Regions from separate parts of the Streptomyces sp. SYSU D01066-1 genome, predicted to be linked through region 1. Evidence: riboswitches for the same ligand, from Rfam matches in the RefSeq annotation. Region 1 holds a riboswitch; the other holds the start of a gene.
What was found. Region 1 has a riboswitch for thiamine pyrophosphate ahead of thiO (glycine oxidase ThiO). Riboswitches for the same ligand answer to the same signal wherever they lie in the genome.
Positions count from the first base shown of each region.

Region 2: linked by a shared signal. The riboswitch ahead of ACY1JF_RS08125 (thiamine ABC transporter substrate-binding protein) and the one ahead of thiO (glycine oxidase ThiO) in region 1 are both predicted to bind thiamine pyrophosphate.

Region 1 is NZ_JBUDHV010000035.1:63,003-68,067, reverse strand. It holds gene ACY1JF_RS25615 (NAD(P)/FAD-dependent oxidoreductase) at 1-1,139, opposite strand, end outside; gene ACY1JF_RS25610 (hypothetical protein) at 1,273-1,611, opposite strand; TPP riboswitch at 1,664-1,775, shown strand; gene thiO (glycine oxidase ThiO) at 1,782-3,026, shown strand; gene thiS (sulfur carrier protein ThiS) at 3,029-3,229, shown strand; gene ACY1JF_RS25595 (thiazole synthase) at 3,235-4,029, shown strand; gene pknB (Stk1 family PASTA domain-containing Ser/Thr kinase) at 4,131-5,065, shown strand, end outside.
Region 2 is NZ_JBUDHV010000006.1:50,683-55,747, reverse strand. It holds gene ACY1JF_RS08140 (phosphatidate cytidylyltransferase) at 1-171, shown strand, start outside; gene ACY1JF_RS08135 (hypothetical protein) at 308-949, opposite strand; gene rlmN (dual-specificity RNA methyltransferase RlmN) at 1,266-2,372, shown strand; TPP riboswitch at 2,421-2,526, shown strand; gene ACY1JF_RS08125 (thiamine ABC transporter substrate-binding protein) at 2,608-3,723, shown strand; gene ACY1JF_RS08120 (ABC transporter permease) at 3,762-5,065, shown strand, end outside.

The sequences.
Region 1 (5,065 bases):
CGGGGCCGCCCCACCGCCAGCAGCGCGACGAGGCGGTCCGCGCGCAGCCAGCAGACCGTCCAGGCGGGTCCGGCGGGGTCGCCGCGCCACACCGTGGTGTCGCCGGCGGGGTGGTGCCCGGCGTACTGGACGAAGCGGCCGAACTGCTCGGACCAGAAGTACGGCACCGGGTCGTACACCGGCGCCGGTTCCCCGGTGGCGGCGCCGATGATGTCGGCGGCCACCGTGCGCGGCCCCTGGAGGGCGTTGTCCCAGTGGTGCACGAGCAGCCGTTCCCCGTACCGCCCGGACGGGAAGGACGCGCAGTCGCCGACCGCGTGGACGTCGGGTACGCGGGTGCGCAGGCGGTCGTCGGCCAGGACCTCGCCATGGGCGCCGAGGGCGATCCCGGAGCCGTCCAGCCAGGCGGTGGCGGGCCTGGCCCCGATGCCGACGACGACCGCGCCGGCGGGCACGCGCGTGCCGTCGTCGAGGACCACGGCGCCCGGCTCGACGCGCTCCACGCGCGCGTGGGTGCGCAGAACCGCTCCCGCGTCGGCGTACCAGTCGGCCATGGGGGCGGCGACCTCGGCGGGCAGCGCCCCGGCCAGCGGCCGGTCGGCGGCCTCCACGACGGTCACCGCGCACCCGGCCTCCCGCGCGGCGGTGGCGAACTCGGCGCCGATCCAGCCCGCGCCCACGACCACCACGTCGTGCTGCCGGCCGAGTACGGGACGCAGCCGCCCGGCGTCGTCCAGGGTGCGCAGCAGGTGGACGCCGGGGACGCCCTCGGCACCCGGCAGCCGCAGCGGCTCGGCGCCGGTCGCCAGGACGAGGGAGTCGTACGGCACCGGCCCCGCGGAGGTGTCCAGCAGGTGCTCGCCGGGGCGGACGCCCAGCGCCTCCCGCCCGAGCCGCAGTTCGATGCCGAGCGACTCGAAGTCGATGTCGAAGGCGGAGCCCTCGGCGGTGCCCAGCAGGACCGCCTTGGACAGCGGGGGCCGGTCGTACGGCTGGTGCGGTTCGGCGCCGATCAGTGTCACGGGGCCGGTGAAGCCCCGTTCGCGCAGGGCGACCGCCGTCTGCACGCCGGCCATGCCCGCGCCCACGACGACCACGCGCCGCGCGAAGCCGCCTCGCTCCTGCGTCTGCTCACTCACCTGATCACCTTAGACACCTGGCTCGCCGCCGGTCAGGAGAAACGTTCGGTGGCCCGCCGCACACCCACCGCGCACACCCCCACCGCACCCCCACCGCATACCCGCCGCGCACCCGCCGCGCTCCGCAGCGCCGTCACCGGACCTGTTCCACCACGCTGGTCCCGTCGCCCTCCCCCGACTCCCACTGCCAGGTCTCCTCCAGCCGCACCCGCCCGTCCGGCAGGCCGACGACGGTCGACACGCAGTGCCCGCAGGCCGTGGAGCCGTCCGCCCTGAGCTGCACGTACCGGAAGTCGAGCCGGTCCGCCTCGCGCGTCCCCACCAGGTACCCGCGGACGACGTCGCCGCCGGCGTACTCGGCCCAGACGGCGCCGTCCCGCTCGTGGTAGGTGAAGCGGGTACGGGTACCGACCTGGCCGGGTGCCTGGTCGGCGACCGGGGCGAACACGAGACCGTCGAGCGAACGCGTCACCGGCGGACACTCCCTTACAGAGGCGGACATCGAACAGTTAGGGTGGCCAACGTAAGGCACTCGCGGGAGCCCGGACGCACCGGGCTGAGAGGGAGGCTGGCGGCCTCCGACCGTACGAACCTGATCCGGGTCATGCCGGCGAAGGGAGGGGCTGGACGCCCATGTCACCCATGTCACCCGCGTCCGACGCGGCCGACGTCCTGGTCGTCGGGGGCGGGATCATCGGTCTGGTCACCGCGTGGCGGGCCGCGCAGCGCGGGCTGGTCACGGCGGTGGTGGACCCGGCGCCGGGCGGCGGGGCCGCCCGGGTGGCGGCCGGGATGCTGGCCGCCGTCACCGAGCTGCACTACGGCGAGCAGACCCTGCTCGCCCTGAACCTCGCCTCGGCCCGCCGTTACCCCGCCTTCGCCGCCGAGCTGTCCGAGGCCACCGGGCACGACCTCGGCTACCGCCGCTGCGGCACCCTGGCCGTCGCGCTCGACGCCGACGACCGGACGCACCTGCGGGAGCTGCACGCCTTCCAGCTGCGCTCGGGCCTGGAGTCCGAGTGGCTGTCGGGGCGTGACTGCCGGCGCCTGGAGCCGATGCTCGCGCCGGGCGTGCGCGGGGGGCTGCGGGTGGACGGCGACCACCAGGTCGACCCCCGGCGGCTGGCCGCGGCGCTGCTGACCGCCTGCGAGCGGGCGGGCGTGCGCCTGCACCGGACCGCGGCCGAGCGGCTCACCGTCGCCCGGGACCGCGCCACCGGCGTCGTGACGGCCGACGGCACCGCGCTGGCGGCCGGGCAGGTCGTCCTGGCCGCGGGCAGCCTCAGCGGCCGTCTGGCGGGCCTCCCGGAGGGCGTACTGCCGCCGGTGCGGCCCGTGAAGGGGCAGGTGCTGCGGCTGACGATGCCGCCGGGACAGCCGCCGCTGCTCCACCGCACCGTCCGCGCGGTGGTGCGCGGCAACCCGCTCTACCTGGTGCCCCGCGCAAGCGGCGAACTCGTCGTCGGCGCCACCAGCGAGGAGCTGGGCTGGGACACGACCGTCACCGCCGGCGGCGTCTACGAGCTGCTGCGCGACGCCCACGAGCTGGTCCCGGGCATCACCGAGCTGCCCCTGACGGAGACCCTCGCGGGACTGCGCCCCGGCTCCCCGGACAACGCGCCGCTGCTCGGCCCGACCGCCCTGGACGGCCTGCTGCTGGCCACCGGGCACTTCCGCAACGGCGTGCTGCTCACCCCGGTCACCGGCGACGTCATGGCGCACGTCCTGACCACCGGCGAGCTGCCCGAGGAGGCCCGCCCCTTCACACCCGGCCGGTTCGGCACCACCCAGGCGCCGGACCAGACACCCGGCCAGGGACCCGACCAGACACCCGGTCACACGCCCACCCAGGAGACCGCCCCCGCGCGCACGGAGCAGCCCGCATGAACATCAGCGTCTCGGTCAACGGGGAGCCCCGCCAGGTGGCCCCCGGAACGGCGCTCGACGCCCTCGTACGGACCCTCACCGAGGCACCGTCCGGGGTGGCCGCCGCCCTCAACGAAACCGTCGTCCCACGCGCGCGCTGGTCGGACACCGCGCTCTCCGACGGCGACCGCGTCGAAGTCCTCACCGCCGTGCAAGGAGGCTGAGAACCATGGCCGACGATCCCTTCGTCCTCGGCGGTACGTCCTTCACGTCCCGCCTGATCATGGGCACCGGCGGGGCGCCCAGCCTCGACGTGCTGGAGCGGTCCCTGGTGGCGTCCGGGACCGAGCTGACGACGGTCGCCATGCGGCGCGTGGACCCGTCCGTGCACGGGTCGGTGCTGTCGGTGCTGGAGAGGCTCGGCATCCGCGTGCTGCCCAACACGGCGGGCTGCTTCACCGCCGGGGAGGCCGTGCTGACCGCCCGCCTGGCGCGCGAGGCCCTCGGCACCGACCTGGTCAAGCTGGAGGTCATCGCCGACGAGCGCACCCTGCTGCCCGACCCGGTCGAGCTGCTGGACGCGGCCGAGACCCTGGTCGACGACGGCTTCACGGTGCTGCCGTACACCAACGACGACCCGGTACTGGCCCGGAAGCTGGAGGACGTCGGCTGCGCGGCGGTCATGCCGCTGGGCTCGCCGATCGGCTCCGGGCTCGGCATCCGCAACCCGCACAACTTCCAGCTGATCGTCGAGCACGCGCGCGTACCGGTGATCCTGGACGCCGGCGCCGGCACGGCCTCGGACGCCGCGCTGGCGATGGAGCTGGGCTGCGCGGGTGTGATGCTCGCCTCGGCGGTGACCCGGGCGCAGGAGCCGGTCCTCATGGCGGAGGCGATGCGGCACGCGGTGGAGGCCGGCCGGCTGGCCCGGCGGGCGGGGCGCATCCCGCGCCGGCACTTCGCCGAGGCGTCCTCCCCGGCCGCCGGCCTGGCCGTCCTGGACCCGGAGCGGCCCGCGTTCTGACCGGGGCCCGGCCCGTGGGGTGTGTCACAGGACGGTGGCGGCAGCACCCCGCGGCGGCCGTACACAGCCTTCCGTCAGCGACGGCTCGTACACTCGCCTGCGTGGACACGACCCTTCAGGACCCTCTGGTCGGGCAGGAGCTCGACGGCCGGTACCGCGTCGACGCGCGGATCGCGGTCGGCGGGATGGCCACGGTCTACCGGGCCGTGGACACCCGCCTGGACCGTGTGCTCGCGCTGAAGGTGATGCACCCGACGCTGGCGGCCGACGGCACGTTCGTCGAGCGGTTCATCCGCGAGGCCAAGTCGGTCGCCCGGCTCGCCCACCCCAACGTCGTCCAGGTCTTCGACCAGGGCACCGACGGGGGCTACGTCTACCTGGCGATGGAGTACGTCTCCGGCTGCACCCTGCGGGACGTACTGCGCGAGCGCGGGGCGCTGCGGCCCCGGGCGGCCCTGGACATCCTGGAGCCGATACTGGCCGCGCTCGGCGCCGCGCACCGCGCGGGGTTCGTGCACCGGGACATGAAGCCGGAGAACGTGCTGATCGGGGACGACGGCCGGGTCAAGGTCGCCGACTTCGGCCTGGTCCGCGCCGTCGACACGGTCACCAGCACCACCGGCGCCGTCCTGGGCACCGTCTCCTACCTGGCGCCCGAGCAGATCGAGCACGGCACCGCCGACCCGCGCGTCGACGTCTACGCGTGCGGCGTGGTCCTGTACGAGATGCTGACCGGCGCCAAGCCGCACCAGGGGGACTCCCCCGCCCAGGTGCTCTACCAGCACCTGGGCGAGGACGTCCCGCCGCCCTCCGCCGCCGTGCCGGACCTGGCGTACGAGCTGGACGACCTGGTCGCCACGGCGACCGCGCGCAACCCCGAGATCCGTCCGCACGACGCGGTGGCGCTGCTCGCGCGGGCCCGCGAGGCGCGCGCGGCGCTCACCGCCGAGCAGCTGGACGCCGTACCGCCGCGGGCGCTGCCCGGCGCGCACGACAACGCGGACGACCGTACGAGCGTGATCCCGCGCGCGCTGAC
Region 2 (5,065 bases), on a different contig from region 1:
AGCGCCACGCTGGGCGACCTGGGCGAGTCGATGATCAAGCGCGACCTCGGCATCAAGGACATGGGCACCCTGCTGCCGGGCCACGGCGGCATCATGGACCGCCTGGACTCGCTGCTGCCCACGGCGCCGGTGGCGTGGCTGCTGCTGGTGGTCTTCGTGGGGAGCGGCTGAACCGCGTCGGCGTTGACATACGTATCGCGGGCCCCGTCCTTTTCATGAAGGGCGGGGCCCGTGCCGTACCCGGGGCGGAAAAGGGAACGCCTTGCTCATACCGCTGCCGCGCCGATTCCCAAGGCTTGTGCCTGGGTCACGCGCATTCGGGAATGTCGCCGTTGTGTCCGGCCGGCTCGGTGAATCCGCTGTACGACCAGCCGGTGTATTCGTCGTCGCGTGAGCTGCGCAGATCAGCCTCGGTGTGCGGTTCCCTCGTCGGCCACCTGACCTTCAGCCAGACGGTGGTGTCGAGGCCCTCTCCGGGCTGGAAGCCGGTGTCCTTCCAGCACAGGACCCAGAGCGTGTCGTGTAACCGGGCGAGCCCGATCTGCGCGGCGGCCTCGGGGCCGGGGCAGTCGTCCTCGGCACAGGTGCGCACCTTGAGGCCCTCGTCACCGCGGTCCGTCACGGTGTCGACCACCTTGTACCGCCACGGGCCGGTGCCCTCGGGTGCCTGGTCCGTGCGGTAGACGGTCCTCGGGGTGGGCTCCGTCCCCACCTCGCAGTTGGTGTTCTCACCGGGGCAGCCGACGCGCGGCCCGTCACCGTCCCCGTCGACCTCGGTCCGGTCCCGGTTGTCGTCCCGGTGGACGGTCGTGGTCGGCGCCTCGCCGGGACCGTCGTCCTTGGCCAGATTGGCGCCGGCGACGGCCAGGCTGCCCGCCGCGGCGATACAGGCCGCGCCGAGCGTGACCTTGTGCGCCTTCTTCAGTTTCTTGATCTTCTCGAAGACCACGGTATTCCGTCCGTTCTCCTGAAGGAGCGAGTGACCGCCGAAAGGCGCTCTCCTCCTCAGTGAACCACCGGCGAAAAAGCCGCCCCCGAATTGATGGTCCGGCCATTCTTTCCGTCTGTACGGTCCGCGCGCATTGCGTAACCGGATTGACAAAAAACACCTGTGACGATGCCGAAATCGCGCATGCTGACCAGTAGGTAACCGTGCGCACCGTGACCCTCCTATGTGCCACACCTCACAAGGGCACCACGGCGGTCCGCGGTGGCCCGGCCGGTGTCGGAAGGCCACCCCGTCGATCTGCGACACTGGTACTGCCATGCCTAAGCCCGGAGAACTCACTTTCGTCGCCCCGCGCGGAGCCAAGAAGCCGCCGCGGCATCTCGCCGACCTCACGCCCGCCGAGCGCAAGGAGGCGGTCGTCGCGGCCGGTGAGAAGGCGTTCCGCGCCAAGCAGCTCTCGCAGCACTACTTCGCGCGGTACGCGCACGACCCGGAGCAGTGGACCGACATCCCCGCCGGTGCCCGGGGAAAGCTGCGGGAGGCGTTGCTGCCCGAGCTGATGACCGTCGTGCGGCATCTGTCGACCGACGAGGGCACCACCCGCAAGACGCTGTGGCGGCTGTTCGACGGGACGCTCGTCGAGTCGGTGCTCATGCGGTACCCGGACCGGGTGACCATGTGCATCAGCTCGCAGGCCGGGTGCGGCATGAACTGCCCGTTCTGCGCCACCGGGCAGGCGGGGCTCGACCGGAACCTGTCGACCGCCGAGATCGTGCACCAGATCGTGGACGGCATGCGGGCGCTGCGGGACGGAGAGGTTCCCGGGGGGCCGGCGCGGCTCAGCAACATCGTGTTCATGGGGATGGGCGAGCCGCTCGCCAACTACAACCGCGTGGTGGGGGCCATCCGGCGGCTCACCGACCCCGAGCCGGACGGTGTCGGGCTGTCGCAGCGCGGGATCACCGTGTCGACGGTCGGTCTCGTGCCGGCCGTCCACCGGTTCGCCGACGAGGGCTTCAAGTGCCGGCTCGCGATCTCGCTGCACGCCCCCGACGACGAGCTGCGCGACACCCTCGTGCCGGTCAACACCCGGTGGAAGGTGCGTGAGGTGCTGGACGCCGGGTTCGAGTACGCCGCGCGGTCGGGGCGCCGGCTGTCCATCGAGTACGCGCTGATCCGGGACATCAACGACCAGGCGTGGCGGGGTGACCGGCTCGGGCGGCTGCTCAAGGGCAAGCCCGTGCACGTCAACCTCATCCCGCTCAACCCGACGCCGGGCTCGAAGTGGACCGCCTCGCGGCCCGAGGACGAGAAGGCGTTCGTGGAGGCCATCGCGGCCCACGGTGTGCCGGTGACCATCCGGGACACCCGCGGGCAGGAGATCGACGGGGCGTGCGGCCAGCTCGCCGCGAGCGAGCGGTAACCTGATCGACGTAGGACATCCGTAGGACATCAGAGAAACACATCTTCAATATTCCGACAGGGGAGCGCCACAGCGCTGAGAGTGCGGCACCGGCCGCAGACCCTCCGAACCTGGCCCAGGTCATTCTGGGTAGGGAGATCGGTCATCACTCGAGCTGTTGCGCCCTGCCCGGGGTCCCGACGAGGGGTTCCGGGCAGGGCCGCGTCTTCTCCTGGCCCACCCCAGGAGGAATTCAGTGAGCATCACCAAGAAGGCCACGGTCCTGGTCGTCGGGCTCGGTCTGGTCACGCTGTCCGCGTGCGGGTCGTCGTCCGGCGACGGGGCGTCCGGCGACACGAGGACCGTGACGCTGGTCAGCCATGACTCGTGGGCCGTGTCCAAGAGCGTCATCGCCGCCTTCGAGAAGCAGTCCGGGTACCGGGTGAAGGTCCTGGAGGACGGCGACGCCGGGCAGGCGGTCAACAAGGCGATCCTGACCAAGGACAACCCGCAGGGCGACGTCCTCTTCGGCGTCGACAACACGCTGCTCTCCCGCGCCCTCGACAACGGCCTGTTCCAGCCGTACGAGGCGAAGGGACTGGACCGGGTCGACGAGCGGTACCAGCTCGACGCCGAGCGGCACCGGGTCACGCCCGTCGACTACGGCGACATCTGCGTCAACTACGACAAGGCGTACTTCAGCGAGCACGACATCGACCCGCCGGCCTCCTTCGCCGACCTGACCGAGCCCGCGTACAAGGACCTCCTCGTCACCGAGAACGCCGGGACCTCCTCGCCGGGGCTGGGCTTCCTGCTCGGGACGGCCGCCGCGTACGGGGATGGGGGCACCTCCCGCTCGAGCGAAGCCGAGAGCGGGGGAGGCTGGCAGGGGTACTGGAAGAAGCTCAAGGCCAACGGGGTGAAGGTGGTCGACGGCTGGGAGCAGGCGTACAACGAGGAGTTCTCCGGGTCGGCCGGGGGCAGGAAGGCCGGCGGGGACCGGCCGCTCGTCGTCTCCTACGCCTCCTCCCCGCCGGTGGAGGTGGTCTACGCCGATCCGCAGCCGAAGACCGCGCCCACGGGGGTGGCGACCGGCACCTGCTTCCGGCAGACCGAGTTCGCCGGGCTGCTGAGCAAGGCGAAGAACCCCGAGGGCGGCAAGGCGCTGATCGACTTCCTGATCAGCGAGAAGTTCCAGGAGGACATGCCGCTGAACATGTTCGTCAACCCGGTCGTCGACGGCGCCGAGCCGCCGGCCGTCTACACCGACAACATGCCGGACGTCGCCGACCCGCGGACCATGGCCCCGGCGAAGATCGCCGAACACCGGGACGACTGGGTCACGTCGTGGACCTCGCTCGTACTGAAGTAGCCGCGCGGCGGCGGTCGAACGGGGCGCGACTGGCCCTGATGGCGGTGCCCGTCGCGTTCTTCGCCGTCTTCTTCGCCTACCCCGTCGCCGCGATCGTCGGCCGGGGCCTGAAGGACGGCGACGGCTGGCACCCGGGCCGGATCGGGGAGGTGGTGGCCGCCTCCGCCGTACGGCACGTGCTGTGGTTCACCACCTGGCAGGCACTGGCCTCCACGGCGCTCACCCTGCTGGTCGCGCTGCCGGGCGCGTACGTCCTCGCCCGGCTGGACTTCCCCGGCAAGCAGGTGCTGCGGGCGGTGGTGACGGTGCCGTTCGTGCTGCCGACGGTCGTGGTCGGTACGGCGTTCCTGGCCCTGGTCGGGCGCGGCGGGCTGCTCGACGACCTGTGGGGGGTGCGGCTGGACACCACCGTGTGGGCCATCCTGCTGGCGCACGTCTTCTTCAACTACGCCGTCGTCGTCCGCACCGTCGGCGGTCTGTGGGCGCAGCTCGACCCGCGGCAGGAGGAGGCCGCGCGGATGCTGGGCGCGTCGCCGTTCGCCGCCTGGCGCCGGGTCACCCTGCCGGCGCTGGCGCCCGCCGTGGCCGCCGCCGCGCTGATGGTGTTCCTGTTCACCTTCACCTCCTTCGGCGTCGTGCAGATCCTCGGCGGGCCCGCCTTCGCCACCCTGGAGGTGGAGATCTACCGGCAGACCTCGCAGCTCTTCGACCTCTCCACCGCCGCCGTGCTGACGCTGGTCCAGTTCGCCGCGGTCGCCGCGATCCTCGCCGTGCACGCCTGGACGGTGCGGCGGCGGGAGACCGCGCTGAGGCTGGTGGACGCCTCGGTCACCGCGCGCCGGCCGCGCGGCGCCGGGCAGCGGGGGCTGCTGGCAGGGGTGCTGGCCACCGTCGCCGTACTGATCCTGCTGCCGCTGGCCGTGCTGGTGCGGCGGTCGGTGGACGGCGGTCTCGGTCATTACCGGGCGCTCACGCACGAGGACGGCGGTACCTTCCTCGTCCCGCCGATCGACGCCGTCGGCAACTCCCTCCAGTACGCCGTCGCCGCCACCGCCGTCGCCGTGCTCGTCGGCTCACTGGCCGCCTTCGCGCTGGCCCGCCGGGACGCGGGCCGGCTCGTGCGCGGCTTCGACGCGCTGCTGATGCTGCCGCTCGGGGTGTCGGCGGTGACCGTCGGCTTCGGGTTCCTGATCGCGCTGGACGAGCCGCCGCTGGACCTGCGGTCGTCCTGGATGCTGGTGCCGCTCGCGCAGGCACTGGTCGGGGTGCCCTTCGTCGTACGGACCATGCTGCCGGTGCTGCGGGCGGTGGACGGGCGGCTGCGGGAGGCGGCGGCCGTGCT